Regions from separate parts of the Streptomyces sp. NPDC002690 genome, predicted to be linked through region 1. Evidence: riboswitches for the same ligand, from Rfam matches in the RefSeq annotation. Region 1 holds a riboswitch; the other holds the start of a gene.

Region 1 (11,562 bases):
GCGCGACTGGGTCCTGTTCGTGGTGTCGATCGCGCTCGTCGTGGGGTTCTGCGCCTTCCTGGGAACCGTCCCGAGCGACGAGGACGCGGAGCTGACGGACGGCCAAGCGGTCGTCGTGCTCCTCTGGATTCTCGTCACCTTCGGCGGAGTCCCCTGGTACTACCTCCACCAGGACATCCGTCACTTCGGCCCGAACGGCCCGAACGGCCCCCGGGCCGCCGGTGCGCGGCCGGCGGTCGGCTACCCGGTCGCCAACCCCGCCCAGGGGTACGGCTACCCGCCGGCCGTCCCGCAACCCCCCGTCTACGGCGCACCGCCCGTCACCCCCCACCCGCAGGGCCCCACCCCGCCCTACGGAGCCGTCCCGCCGCAGCCGCACCAGCCGCTGCAACAGCAGCGGCCGACCCCGCCCCCGCGCCGCCCCGGCCCGCCCCAGCGGCTCGACCAGGTCCGCGCCGAGCTGGACGAGCTGAGCGACTACCTGCGCAAGGAGGGCGAGGGCCGGTGAGCGGACGCGTCGTCGCCGGACGGTACGCACTCGCCGCGATCCTCGGCCAGGGAGGCATGGGCCAGGTCTGGACGGCGTACGACCAGCGGCTCGACCGCCGGGTCGCGGTGAAGCTGCTGCGCCCCGACCGGATGGGCGTGCCCGGTGGCCGGGAGGAAGCCGAGGAGATGCGCCGCAGGTTCGCCCGGGAGTGCCGGGTGACCGCGCAGGTCGACCACCCCGGACTGGTCACCGTCCACGACGCCGGGGGCGACGGCGACGACCTTTTCCTCGTCATGAGTCACGTCGAGGGCTCCGACCTAGCCGACCACCTCGCCGAGCACGACCCCTACCCGTGGCCCTGGGCCGTCGCCGTCGCCGCCCAGCTCTGCGCGGTGCTCAGCGCCGTGCACGCGGTGCCGATCGTCCACCGGGACCTCAAGCCCCGGAACGTCATGGTCCGCCCCGACGGCACCGTCACCGTGCTCGACCTCGGTGTCGCCTCCGTACTGGACACCGACACCACCCGGCTCACCCACACCGGCTCGCCGATCGGCTCCCCGGCGTACATGGCGCCCGAGCAGGCGATGGGCGGCGCGGTCGGCCCGTACACCGACCTGTACGCCCTCGGCGTGCTGCTGCACGAGCTGCTCAGCGGGGACGTGCCGTTCTCCGGGTCCACCGCCCTCGGGGTGCTCCACCGCCACCTCTACGAACCCCCGCTGCCGGTCCGTCATCTGCGGGCCGACGTGCCCGAGCAGCTGGAGGCCCTCGTCCTGCGGCTGCTCGCCAAGGACCCGCAGGCCCGTCCCGGCTCCGCCCAGGAGGTGTACGAGGCTCTCGCCCCGCTGCTGCCGACGTACGGGACGCCCGGCGGACCGCTCGACCCGACCCGCCCGTTCCTCCGCCCGCACGCCCCCTGGCCCGACCGGGCGACCGCCCCCGCTCCCGCGCCCGCCACCGGCTTCGGCCCGCCGCCCGTACCCGCCGAGCGCCCCGCGTCCGGCCGGGCGGACGTGGCGCACGCCGTCGACCAGGTCAAGCAGCTCCTCGGCGAGGGCCGGATCACCCAGGCCGTGGACATCCTCGGCGGAATCCTGCCGACCGCCGCCGCCGAGCACGGCGAGCGCTCACCCGTCGTCCGTATCCTGCGCAAGCAGTACGCGGCGACGCTGATGGACGACGGCCAGTACCGTCGCGCCCTGCCCGAACTGCGGCGCCTCGCCGACGACCGCGCCGCCGAAGCCGGCCCCGGCGACCCGCAGACACTCCAGTACCGCTACGACGCCGCCCAGTGCCTGGAGCAGCTGGGCGAGACGGCCGCCGCGCTCAACGAGTACCGCGCGGTCCTCCCCTACTACGAGAACGCCTACGGAGCCGTCGCCACCGACCCCGGCCGGTCCTTCGACATCCGCCACCGCATCGGGCTGCTGCTGGTCGCCGTCGGCGACCACACCGCCGGCCGGGCCCAACTCCAGGCCCTGCTGTACGACACCGAGCGCTCCTACGGCCCGCACCACCCGCTCCCCGCCGAACTCCGCCGTCAGCTGACGCACCAGCGGGACGTGCGCGGCGGCTGAGGCCGGCGCCCAGCACGGCCCGGGCGGACACCCCCGACGGCACCACATCCCCAACTCCTCCCGAATCGTTGGTCGAACCAGTGGCCCCCATGGCCACCACTGCCTAACATCGATCACCGCAAGGCTTTGTGCACCGATGCACAAACTCTCATCGGGAGGCTCCTTTGCACCGCCGTCGTCGCACCGCGCTCACCCTCTCCGCCGCACTCCTCCTCTCCGCACCCGTCCTCACCGCCTGCGGGAGCGAGGCCCACCCCGGCGCCGCCGCGATCGTCGGAGGGCAGCGGATCGAGGTATCCACCCTCCAGGCGGACGTCGCCGAGGTGCGCGGCGCGCAGCAGAACTCGCCGCAGGCCGCCCAGCTGGTGAAGGGGTCCGGACAGCTCCCGCGCGCCGCCCTGCACCGGCTGATCTTCGGACAGGTCCTCGACAAGGCGGCCGAGGACGCCGGGGTGACCGTCAGCCGCAAGGAGCTCCAGCAGGTGCGCCAGGCGGCCGTCGCCCAGTACGGCGGCGAGGACGAGCTGGCAGCGACCCTGCTCCAGGAGCGTTGGATCTCCCCGGAGCAGATCGACGGCGACCTCCGCCAGGAGGTCCAGCTGCCGAAGCTGGCGGCCTCGCTCGGCGCGGACCTCCAGACCCAGGAGGGCACCCAGAAGGTGACCGAGGCGCTCACCAAGGCGTCGAAGTCGCTGCACATCGACGTCAACCCGCGCTACGGAGCCTGGGACGACCAGCAGATCCGCCTCGGTACCTACGAGTCCCCCTGGCTCGCCAAGGCCACCGGCGCCGACGACGCGACGTCCGGAGGGGACGGCGCCGGAGGCGACGGCAGCGGCCAGGACGGCTCCGGGCAGACGGACACCGCCCCGGCGGGCTGACATGCCGCCGGGGTAGGTTCGACGGGTGAACGCTGAAGCACCCGGCCGGGTCGTCCTCCTCACCGCCAGCCACCGAGTCGCCCCGGGACTGCTGTCCTGGCCCGCCTGGCAGACGTTGCGCACCGCCGACCGCGTCCTGTGCGGCGCGCCCGACCACGTGCAGCTCCCGTACCTGCGCGAGGCGGGCGTCACCGTCGAGCACACCGAGCCGACCGCCGAGGAACTCGTCGACGCCTGCGCCGGCGACCGGACCGTGGTGGTGCTGGTCGGTGGCGAGGGCGATCAGCGGCTCACCGACGGACTCGCCCGCCTCGGCGGCTCCGGCCGGGTACGGATGCCGGACCTGGAGCTGCTCCCCGGCTCGTACGATCTGCCGGGCGCCCGCCTCCTCGACCTCGTCCAGGTCATGGACGTGGTCCGCCGCGAGTGCCCGTGGACCTCGACGATGACGCACCGGGGGCTCGCCAAGTACGCCATCGAGGAGACGTACGAGCTGGTCGAGGCGATCGAGGACGGCGACCGCGACGAACTCCGCGAGGAACTCGGGGACGTCCTGCTCCAGGTCGTCTTCCACGCCCGGATCGCCGAGGAGGACGAGGACTCCCCCTTCTCCGTCGACGACGTGGCGGGCACGCTGGTGGAGAAGCTGATCCGCCGCCACCCGCACATCTTCGGTGACGCGACCGCGAAGACTCCGGAGGACGTCCGCGCGCACTGGCTGCGCACCAAGGCGGTCGAGAAGCGACGCGACTCGGTCACCGAGGGCATCCCGCTCGGTCAGCCCGCCCTCGCCCTCGCCGCGAAGCTCGGCAGCCGGGTCCGCGGCGCCGGCCTGGAGGTCGCCCCGCCCGCCGGCGACACCCTCGGCCACGAACTCCTCGCCCTCGCCGTCCGCGCCGAGGCCGAGGGCGTCGACCCGGAGGCCGCCCTGCGCGCGGCGGCCCGCGCCTACCGCGACGCGATCCTCGCGGCGGAGGGCGCGGACGCCCCGGGCACCGACGCCCCGGGCACCGACGCCCCGGACACCGACGCCCCGGACACCGACGATGAGTGACCGGCCGGTGGACGACAGCCCCGCAGAACCCGGCCCCGTCCCCGACGCCCCCGCAGGCTGTCCCGCGCACCGCGCGCCCGCCGCCCCCGAACTCTTCACCTGGGAGTTCGCGACCGACCCGTACCCGGCGTACGCCTGGCTCCGCGAGCACAGCCCGGTGCACCGCACCACGCTGCCCAGTGGGGTCGAAGCCTGGCTGGTCACCCGGTACGCCGACGCCCGCCACGCCCTCGCCGACAACCGGCTCTCCAAGAACCCGGTCCACCACGCCGGGTCGGCGCACGCCAAGGGGAAGACGGGGATTCCGGGGGAGCGCAAGGCCGAGCTGATGACCCATCTGCTCAACATCGATCCGCCCGACCACACCCGGTTGCGCCGGCTCGTGTCCAAGGCGTTCACCCCGCGCCGGGTCGCGGAGTTCGCGCCCCGCGTGCAACAACTGACGGACCGGCTCATCGACCGGTTCGTGACCGAGGGCAAGGCCGACCTCATCCACGAGTTCGCGTTCCCGCTCCCCATCTACGCCATCTGCGACCTGCTCGGAGTGCCCGAGGAGGACCAGGACGACTTCCGGGACTGGGCGGGCATGATGATCCGCCACGGCGGCGGGCCGCGCGGCGGAGTGGCGCGCTCGGTGAAGCGGATGCGCGCCTACCTCGCGGAACTGATCCACCGCAAGCGGGAGAATCCGGGCGACGACCTGATCTCCGAACTCATCCGCACCAGCGACCACGGCGAGCACCTCACGGAGAACGAGGCCGCCGCGATGGCCTTCATCCTGCTGTTCGCCGGCTTCGAGACGACCGTCAACCTCATCGGCAACGGCACCCACTCCCTGCTCCACCACCCCGAGGAGCGCGCCCGCCTCGAAGCGTCCCTCGCGGCGGGGGAGGAGGAGCTGCTCGCCACCGGCATCGAGGAGCTGCTCCGCTTCGACGGCCCGGTGGAGCTGGCCACCTGGCGGTACGCCACCGAACCGCTGACCCTCGGCGGCGAGGAGATCGCGGCCGGCGATCCCGTGCTCGTGGTGCTCGCGGCGGCCGACCGCGACCCCGCGCGCTTCGAGGACCCCGACACGCTCGACCTCGCCCGGCGTGACAATCAGCACCTCGGCTACGGCCACGGCATCCACTACTGCGTGGGTGCGCCGCTCGCCCGGCTGGAAGGAAGGACCGCTCTCGCCACCTTGTTGAGGCGTCTTCCTGACCTGCGTCTTGCGGGAGAAACGGCCGATTTGCGGTGGCGTGGAGGGCTCATCATGCGTGGACTGCGCACCCTTCCGGTGGAGTTCACACCGGGACCGGCGCTCGGTGAAAGTGACGCTCCGTCAACACTGTGATGTTCACGTGATCTGCGAGGCATCGACTTGTGACACACGTTCGAGTCCCGCTAGGTTCACGGTTCGACGCATCAGTTCACCCGTCAGTCACACGGAAGGCACTCCCATGGGCTCCGCGAACGGCAGACACCGCCGCCCTCGCCAGGCACCCGCCATCGTCGTCGCAGCCGGCGTGACAGGCTCCGCCCTCGCGATTCCGCTCCTCGCCGCAGGCAGCGCCGGCGCGGCGGACGCGAACACCTGGGACAAGGTCGCCGAATGCGAGAGCGGCGGCACCTGGAGCGCGGACTTCGGCAACGGTTACTACGGCGGACTGCAGTTCTCCCAGGAGACCTGGTCCGCCTACGGCGGTACGGACTACGCGCAGCGCGCGGACCTCGCCAGCCGCACCCAGCAGATAGCCGTGGCGGAGAAGGTGCTCGACGCCAAGGGCCCGCAGGCGTGGCCCGGGTGCGCGGTGATCTCCGGGCTGGCGCCCGCGGGCAGCCTCATCGGCGTCGACCCCGGCTCCACGTCCGCCACGGACGCGGGCGCCTCGGCCGGCACGATCCCGGACGCGGACGGCGCACCCGTCTCCACCGGCACCACGGACCCGACCGACACCTCGGGCTCGACCGGTGCCTCGGACTCCGACGGCACCACCGGGAGCAGCGCCACGCCGAGCCCCGACGCCTCCGCGACCCCCGCGCCCTCCGGCTCGGCCACCCCGGGCGCCACCACGCCCGGCAAGAGCGGCGCGAAGAGCGGGGCGACGGACGCGGCGACCGGTGACACCGCGACGGGCGGCAAGCACCGCGGGACGCCCGACCCGGACGAGGCCGCAGCCGACGCCTCGCGCGACACCGGCCGGCACGCCTCGCGCGGGGACAGCGACGCGCGCGACGACACGGCCCTCGCGACGGACGGGACGTACACGGTCCAGTCCGGCGACAACCTCTGGGCGATCGCCGACGCGCAGCACCTCTCCGACGGCTGGACCGAGCTCTACCAGGCCAACGAGAGCGTGATCGGATCGAACCCCGACCTGATCCTGCCCGGCCAGGAGCTCGACCTGAGCACGGCCGCCGCCCCTGCGGCGACCGACTCCGCTCCGGCCGCGACGGACACCGCGTCCGGCACCGCTTCCGACACGCCGGAGACCACTCCCGACACGGCGGAGACTGCTCCCGCCAACTGATCCAATTCGGGAAAACGCCCCAAAAAGAGGGGTAGTTAAGGGGCCTATGTCCACTTTTGCGAAAGTGAGACATGGGTCTCTTCGCTGTTCCGGCGTGTCGCGGTCGCGGGGGTTCGCGAATGTCCGCTTTGACCTGCGGAAACGGTTATTCAGGCGTGGCCAGTAAGGTCTGATTGTCTGATATGTCCATCATTGAATGTGGGGGTTGCCTCTGTTTACGGTCAGAACCGCTCGCACCGCGGGCCCCGTCGACCGTCACGCCGAATCCTGCCGTCGGTCGAAGGGAACAGACGCGTAAAGCGCCGTAGGCAGGAGCGGGGGACCCAGGTAAGCCGCCGGTATCGGACGGCCCGTCGGAAACGACGGGAGGCCGGGACCGGCTAGGGGTTAAGCCACACGCAAGGACGTGTGGCCGGGCACTCATTGGCCCGAACCCGACAGCTCACCTCGTAGGCGTCGGTGAGGAGACGTTCCATGCTGCTGTCCAGCAACGGTAAGCACCGCCGCTCGTCCAAGGCCGTCCGTGTGGCCACGCTCGCCGGCGTCGCCGGTGCCGCCATCGCCCTCCCGCTGATGGGCGCCACCAACGCTTCCGCCGCCTCCGTCGCCACCTGGGACGCCGTCGCCCAGTGCGAGTCCGGTGGCAACTGGTCCATCAACACCGGCAACGGCTACTACGGCGGTCTGCAGTTCTCGCAGTCCAGCTGGGCCGCCGCCGGCGGTACGAAGTACGCCCCCCGCGCCGACCTGGCGACCAAGGAGCAGCAGATCGCCACCGCCGAGGTGCTGCTCGACCTGCAGGGCCCGGGCGCCTGGTCCTGCGCCGGCGCCGGCAACCTCACCAACGACGGTGTGGACCCGGGCGTCGACACGGGCTCCTCCGCGAGCACCGGCTCGACCGCGACCGACGACAGCGCCTCCACGGCGACGCCGGACCGCTCCACCGACTCGCAGACCGCCTCCCGCAGCGAGGAGCGCCCCGCCGCGAAGTCCGAGACCGTCACCACGCCGACCGGCGACAAGGTGGAGAAGGGCGACGGCGAGTACAAGGTCGTCACCGGCGACACCCTCAGCACCATCGCCGAGAAGCAGGGCGTCAAGGGCGGCTGGCAGAAGCTGTTCAAGCTGAACCACGACATCGTCGAGGACGCCGACCTCATCTTCCCGGGTCAGCAGCTCCACCTGAAGTAGTCACGAACCACTCCTCCCCGGAAGCGGGGTGTCCGGCGGCACCCCTTTCCCACTCCCTGGCCCGGCGCGCACTCCCCCCGCGCGCCGGGCCAGGGCCCTTTCCGGGCCGGGTGCGCGCGTACGTCCCGTGAGCGGCGTACAGGTGAAGAAGAGGAGAGAGGGCGGGCCGCCACCCCGGCCGTACCGCGGACTGCCGACCTCCGTATGGCCGGACGTTATGTTCCGTACGGAAACAATGTGTAGGCTCGCCGTGTCACTGGACGGACGGTCGGCTGGCCGATGTCCTGTGTCCGGTTAGGCTCTAGTCGCAAGGCTCAAGAGCCCCGCACAGTCAGCGTCACATCCCAGAAGGAGATGCTCGTGCCGTCCATCGACGTCGTCGTAGCCCGGGAAATCCTCGACTCGCGGGGTAACCCCACGGTCGAGGTCGAAGTTGGTCTCGACGACGGCAGCACGGGCCGTGCTGCCGTTCCGTCCGGCGCCTCCACCGGCGCGTTCGAGGCCGTCGAGCTTCGCGACGGCGACCCCAAGCGTTACCTCGGCAAGGGCGTGGAGAAGGCCGTCCTCGCCGTCATCGAGCAGATCGGCCCGGAGCTCGTCGGCTACGACGCCACCGAGCAGCGCCTGATCGACCAGGCGATGTGCGACCTGGACGCCACGGAGAACAAGGGCTCGCTCGGCGCCAACGCCATCCTCGGCGTCTCGCTCGCCGTGGCCCACGCCGCCTCCGAGGCCGCCGATCTCCCGCTCTTCCGCTACCTCGGCGGCCCGAACGCGCACCTGCTGCCCGTTCCGATGATGAACATCCTGAACGGTGGGTCGCACGCCGACTCCAACGTCGACATCCAGGAGTTCATGATCGCCCCGATCGGCGCGGAGTCCTTCTCCGAGGCCCTTCGCTGGGGTGCCGAGACGTACCACACGCTGAAGAAGGTCCTGAAGACCAAGGGCCTCTCCACCGGTCTCGGCGACGAGGGCGGCTTCGCCCCGAACCTGGAGTCCAACCGCGCCGCCCTCGACCTCATCGTCGAGGCCATCAAGGAGGCCGGTTTCGTCCCCGGCCGCGACATCGCGCTCGCGCTCGACGTCGCCGCGTCCGAGTTCTACAAGGACGGCAAGTACGAGTTCGAGGGCAAGTCCCGCTCGGCCGCCGAGATGACCGAGTACTACGAGGAGCTCGTCTCCGCGTACCCGCTGGTCTCCATCGAGGACCCGCTGTACGAGGACGACTGGGCCGGCTGGAAGGTCATCACCGACAAGCTCGGCACCAAGGTGCAGATCGTCGGCGACGACCTCTTCGTCACCAACCCCGAGCGCCTCGCCCGTGGCATCGAGGAGGGCTCGGCCAACGCCCTGCTCGTCAAGGTCAACCAGATCGGCTCGCTGACCGAGACCCTGGACGCCGTCGAGCTCGCGCAGCGCAACGGCTTCAAGTGCATGATGTCCCACCGTTCCGGTGAGACCGAGGACGTCACCATCGCCGACCTCGCCGTCGCCGTGAACTGCGGTCAGATCAAGACCGGCGCCCCGGCCCGCTCGGACCGCGTCGCCAAGTACAACCAGCTGCTGCGCATCGAGGAGATCCTCGACGACGCCGCGGTGTACGCCGGCCGCTCGGCGTTCCCCCGCTTCAAGGGCTGATCCGCGGCCCGCGAGGGCCCGCTCCACCAGCCTCCGTCCGTCCCCGCACTCGGTCCCGTACCGTGTGCGGGGACGGACGTGCGTGACGGGGAGGCATGAACATGGCCGTGAAGGACCGCGACCGGTTCTCCACCGCGACCAGGCTGCGGCTGCTCGGCGAGCAGACGGCGGCCCGCGTCTACCGCTCCCAGAACCGCCGCCAGGCCCACCGGTCCCGGCTCACCGGCCGCGCCGCGTTCCTGGCGCTGATCGTCTGCACCCTGATCGTGGCGTTGGCGTACCCGATGCGCCAGTACGTCTCCCAGCGCGAGGAGATCGCCGACCAGGAGCGGACCCTCCAGGACGCCGGGAAGCGCGCCGAGGAGCTGCGGGACGAGAAGGCCCGCCTCCAGGACGACGCGTACATCCGCCGCCTCGCCCGCGAACACCTCCACTACGTCCTCCCCGGCGAGACCGGCTACACCGTGGTCGATCCCGACGCGGCGGACGACAGCCGGGGCGAACCCGGCGCCAGCGGCCGGCCCTGGCACTCCAACCTCTGGGACGGCGTGGACAGCGCGGACGGCTCCGGCAGCGACTCCGACGGCGACTGAGCCACGCCCCCGCCCGGCCAGGCACACTGGTCCGAGCAGAAACGCGTTCCGGCGCACCGCACCGCAGCGCGATCGGATCGCACCGCACCGCACCGCAATCGGATCGCACCGCAATCGGATCGCACCGCACTCAAGAGCAGCACCTTCGAGCAGAACCAAGGCAGGCATGGACACCGCCCCTCCGCAGACCGAATCCACTCCGCCCACCGACGCGGACATCGCCGCGTTCGAGCAGCAGCTCGGACGGCCGCCGCGCGGGCTGCGCGCCATCGCGCACCGCTGCCCCTGCGGCAACCCGGACGTGGTGGAGACCCAGCCCCGTCTGGAGGACGGCACGCCGTTCCCGACGACGTTCTACCTGACGTGCCCGCGCGCCGCGTCCGCGATCGGCACGCTGGAGGCGAACGGCGTCATGAAGGAGATGACCGAGCGCCTGGGCACCGACCCGGAGCTCGCCGCCTCCTACCGCGCGGCCCACGAGGACTACCTCGCGCGCCGCGACGCCATCGAGGTCCTGGAGGGCTTCCCGAGCGCCGGCGGCATGCCGGACCGGGTGAAGTGCCTGCACGTCCTCGTCGGCCACTCGCTGGCCGCCGGACCCGGCGTGAACCCGCTCGGCGACGAGGCCATCGCCATGCTGCCCGAGTGGTGGGCCAAGGGCCCCTGCGTCACGCCCTGCACGCCCGAGAAGACGGCCGGAGAGACCGCGTGACCACGACCCGGGTGGCGGCCATCGACTGCGGCACCAACTCCATCCGGCTGCTCGTCGCCGACATCGACCCCGCCACCGGTGGCTTCACCGAGCTGGACCGCCGGATGCGGATCGTCCGCCTCGGCCAGGGCGTCGACCGCACCGGCCGCCTCGCGCCCGAAGCGCTGGAGCGTACGTTCGCCGCCTGCCGCGAGTACGCCGGGGCCATCGAGGAGCTCGGCGCCCAGAAGATCCGCTTCGTCGCCACTTCCGCCTCCCGCGACGCCGAGAACAGCGCCGACTTCGTCCGGGGCGTCCACGAGATCCTCGGCGTCGAACCCGAGGTGATCACCGGCGACCAGGAGGCCCAGCTCTCCTTCGACGGCGCCACCAAGGAACTCCACGGCAACAGCGGCCACGGCTTCGCCGCCCCGTACCTCGTGGTCGACATCGGCGGTGGCTCCACCGAGTTCGTCCTCGGCGACGACACGGTCCGCGCGGCCCGCTCGGTCGACATCGGCTGCGTCCGCATGACGGAGCGCCACCTCGTCCAGGACGGCGCGAAGATCGACCCGCCGACCGAGGCCCGGATCGACGCGATCCGCGCCGACATCGACGCGGCCCTCGACCTCGCCGCCGAGACCGTCCCGCTCACCGGGGCCACCACCCTCGTCGGCCTCGCCGGCACGGTCACCACGATCGCCGCCATCGCGCTCGACCTCAAGGAGTACGACTCCGAGGCCATCCACCACTCCCGGATCTCCCTCGCCCTCCGGGCGGTGTCGTCGTCCGCCTGCGTGGCGCCCTCGGCCGCGGCTGCCTTCTCGCGCATCTTGCGCACCAGCTCCGCCTTCTGGTCGGCGGCGCCCTGGCGGTCGAGGTTGCGGTGCGGACCGTTGTTCTGGCGCTCGGTGCGGGACTGCCGCTT
Region 2 (3,212 bases), on a different contig from region 1:
GTCGGCACGGTTGCCGCGGGCCTTGAGCCACTTGCCGATCAGCGCCTCCGACTCGCCGCCCCTGTTACCGGGAACCCAGGCCGAGTACGCGTCGGCGGTGTCGACGAAGTTGCCGCCGGCCGCGGTGTAGGCGTCGAGTACCGCGAAGGACTGCGCCTCGTCGGCGGTCCAGCCGAAGACGTTGCCGCCGAGGGCGAGCGGGAAGACCTCGAGGGCGGACGTTCCGAGCTTGCGGAGAGAAGAAGTCATGAGGAGTGCAACGGAACGGACGGGAGATCGTATTCCGCTTCCGGAGCTCCAGCCGCGATTCCGGCGGGACGAGGGGGGCCGGCAGCCCTGACGTCGGGGGGGAGCGTCAAGGCTGCCGGGGCTGGGGAGGCGCCCGGGCCGGGTCCGGCGGGGCCTACGCGCGCCGCACGGACCCCGCGCGGCGCGCCGGACCGGTGCGGGCCCGGAGGCGTCAGACGGTGAGGCCCTTGCCGGTCAGCCAGGCCATCGGGTCGATGCCGGTGCCGTCCGGGGTGTGGACTTCGAGGTGGAGGTGCGGGCCGGTGACATTGCCGGTGGCTCCCACGCGGCCGATGGTGTCGCCGGTGTTGACCTGCTGGCCGGCGACGACGTCCATGGAGGACTGGTGGCAGTACCAGATCTCCGTACCGTCATCGAGCTCCAGGACCGTGCGGTACCCGTACGAGCCCGACCAGCCCGCCGACTTGACCGTTCCCCCGTGCACGGCCTTGACCGGGGTACCGGTCGGCGCGGCGAAGTCGAGACCGGTGTGCTGCCCGGAGGCCCACATCGTGCCGGCCTCGCCGAAGGTGGAGGTGATCGTGTACGCGGAGGTGGGGAGCGAGTAGCTGGCGGCGAGCTTGGCCAGTCTCTCGGCCTCGGCCTTCTTCGCCGCGGCCTCCTCGGCCGCCTTCTTCTCCGCCGCGGCCTTCGCCGTGGCCTCGTCCTGCTGCTTCTTCGCCTCGGTGGCGGCCTTGGTCGCGGCAGCCGCCTCCTGGGCCGCCTTCGCTTCCGCGTCGGCGGCGGACTGCTGCTGCTCGGCCTGCTGGAGGATGCGGGCGCGCAGTGCCTCGCCCGCGTCGGTGGCGCCCTGCTCGGTCTCCGCCGTGGTGAGCCCGGCCGTGGTGAACGGCGCGGCCGCCGCCACCGGCGCGGGAGTGTCGTCGGACTCGACCGCGGTGATCAGAGCGCCCAGCCCGGGAAGGGACTTGGCGTCGGGAAGGTTGTCCGCGAGCGAATCGGGAAGAGAGATGGAGACCGGCGGCTTGCTCTGCGCGGTGGCCATGCCGCCCGCACCGACGGCCGCGATGACGCCGACCCCGAGGACGGTGGAACTACGCGCGAGACCACGCTGCTTGGCGACGCGGTGCCGGCCGCGTACGGGGCGGAGGGAATCCTCGGTGGGGTTCCATTCCTCCCAGGCCTTGTCGGCGTTGCCGGGAGAGCCGAAACCCTCGCGAGTGGCGAAGGGTGACGGGGCTTCGGGGGCAGGCTGGTTGGACGCCACGTGGGCGCACTCCTTTCCTTCCTTCTCGCCTACCGGGTTAGCTGACGGGTTCGGAGCAGGAAGGTCTCCTACGGGCGCCTGGCGTCTCTGTCGAGACACAGGTGTCCGATTCACCCCAAGAAGGTGGTTCCCCGGTTCCCTTGCGGAATTCGGCGCTCGCGCACGGCGCCGTCTCTGACGACGGCTGGGACGACCGCGCTGCGTTATCGAACGTTAATAGACAGACGACTCCGATTCCAAGCCGTTCCTCTTGATCATTCCCACTTCGGGCCGGGATTTACCTGGGCATTTCCTCGCTTAGCGGGGCGACTTGCGGACGAGCGGCCCGACCCGGCTTTTCTGACGGTGTGTCATATGTTATCGAGCGGTACCGCTCTGCTACGGACCGTCGCCGGACCCGGGCGGCTGACCCCGGGGCCGTCCGCAGGGGGATCGCGGGGCCGTCCGCAGGGGGATCGCGGGGCCGTCCGCAGGGGGATCACGGGGGATCACCACGGCGCCCTGAACCGCGTCAGCCGCCGCCGCGGCCCACGATCGGCACGGTGGTCCGGCGCTCCGGCTGGTCCTCCGCCGGCCGGGCCACCGCGAGCAGCGCCAGGTCGTCCGTCGAGCGCCCGCCCGTGTGCAGCCGGACGTCGTCGGTGAGCGCCGTGAGCAGCTCGTCGGGACCGGGGAAGATCCGGCCTCGCAGCCGCTCTGCCGGGTCGTAGAACACGCCCGCCGCGTCGCGCGCCTCGGAGAGCCCGTCCGTGTAGGTCAACAGGGTCGCGCCCGGCGGGAGGTCCCACTCGTCCGCCCGGTCCGGCCAGGCTCCCAGTGCCATACCGAGCGGCAGCGCGGGGGTACTGGGCCGCAGCACGTCCAGCGCGCCCCCGGCGTGCAGCAACAACGGTTCGGGGTGACCCCGGTTGACGATCCGCAGAGTCGCGGAGCCCTGTGGAATCTCGGCCAGGACCGCGGTGACGAACCCCTCCACCGGGTCCAGCCCCCCGCGCCGCGCCGCGTCCCTGGCCAACGCGCGCTCAAGCCGCTGCGCCACCCCCTCCAGCGTCTCCTCCTGCTCCGCGGCCTCCCGGAACGCGCCGATGATCACCGCCACCGCCTCGACCGCGTCGAGCCCCTTTCCGCGTACGTCGCCCAGTACGAGGCGTACGCCGTACGGAGTGTCCGCGACGGCGAACAGGTCGCCGCCGACGTACTCGTCCGCCTGCGCCGCCTCGTACCGCGCGGCGACGTGGAGCCCGCCGACCCGGTCGGCAGGGACCGGCAGCACGGCGCGCATGGCGGTCTCCGCGATGATCCGGGCGGACGCGAGCTGCTCGTTGCCGCGCCGCACCACCGCGTTGATGACGAGCGCCAGCACGGCCGTGGTGGCCACGGTGAGCGTCTCGATGATCGGAACGATCTCTCCGATGGTGCCCACGTACACCCGCATCGCGATGACGGCGGCCAGCGAGGCGGCACCGATCCGGACGGTGCCGGCCCGGGAGGCGAACGGCGCGGCGATCAGGGGCGCGGCGACGAACAGCGGCACCGCCGTGAAGCGGGGCGGTGACGCGATGTCGAAGACGAGTCCGCCGAGAACGAGCAGGGCAGGCAGGACCCGCACGAATCGCCGGGCACGCACACCCCCGGACATCCAGCCATCCCTGTACAGCCGTTTCCCCACCTCTGTGCTTCTCCTGCCCTGTCCCGC

What was found. A riboswitch is a leader RNA that binds a small molecule or an ion and turns the genes downstream of it on or off. The one in region 1 is predicted to bind cyclic di-AMP.
Region 2: linked by a shared signal. The riboswitch ahead of ACWD3D_RS11905 (M23 family metallopeptidase) and the one ahead of ACWD3D_RS13420 (transglycosylase family protein) in region 1 are both predicted to bind cyclic di-AMP.

What each region holds. Positions count from the first base shown of each region.
Region 1 is NZ_JBSFVR010000081.1:13,324-24,885, reverse strand. Features, by position in the region: gene ACWD3D_RS13450 (hypothetical protein) at 1-508, shown strand, start outside; gene ACWD3D_RS13445 (serine/threonine-protein kinase) at 505-2,067, shown strand; gene ACWD3D_RS13440 (SurA N-terminal domain-containing protein) at 2,232-2,948, shown strand; gene ACWD3D_RS13435 (nucleoside triphosphate pyrophosphohydrolase) at 2,974-4,002, shown strand; gene ACWD3D_RS13430 (cytochrome P450 family protein) at 4,010-5,341, shown strand; gene ACWD3D_RS13425 (transglycosylase family protein) at 5,448-6,518, shown strand; cyclic di-AMP (ydaO/yuaA leader) riboswitch at 6,809-6,989, shown strand; gene ACWD3D_RS13420 (transglycosylase family protein) at 6,993-7,709, shown strand; gene eno (phosphopyruvate hydratase) at 8,064-9,350, shown strand; gene ACWD3D_RS13410 (FtsB family cell division protein) at 9,452-9,943, shown strand; gene ACWD3D_RS13405 (DUF501 domain-containing protein) at 10,110-10,655, shown strand; partial or broken gene ACWD3D_RS13400 (Ppx/GppA phosphatase family protein) at 10,652-11,401, shown strand; partial or broken gene ACWD3D_RS13395 (DUF6243 family protein) at 11,476-11,562, opposite strand, start outside.
Region 2 is NZ_JBSFVR010000067.1:20,112-23,323, forward strand. Features, by position in the region: gene ACWD3D_RS11900 (aldo/keto reductase) at 1-249, opposite strand, end outside; gene ACWD3D_RS11905 (M23 family metallopeptidase) at 461-1,516, opposite strand; cyclic di-AMP (ydaO/yuaA leader) riboswitch at 1,528-1,681, opposite strand; gene ACWD3D_RS11910 (PP2C family protein-serine/threonine phosphatase) at 2,028-3,155, opposite strand.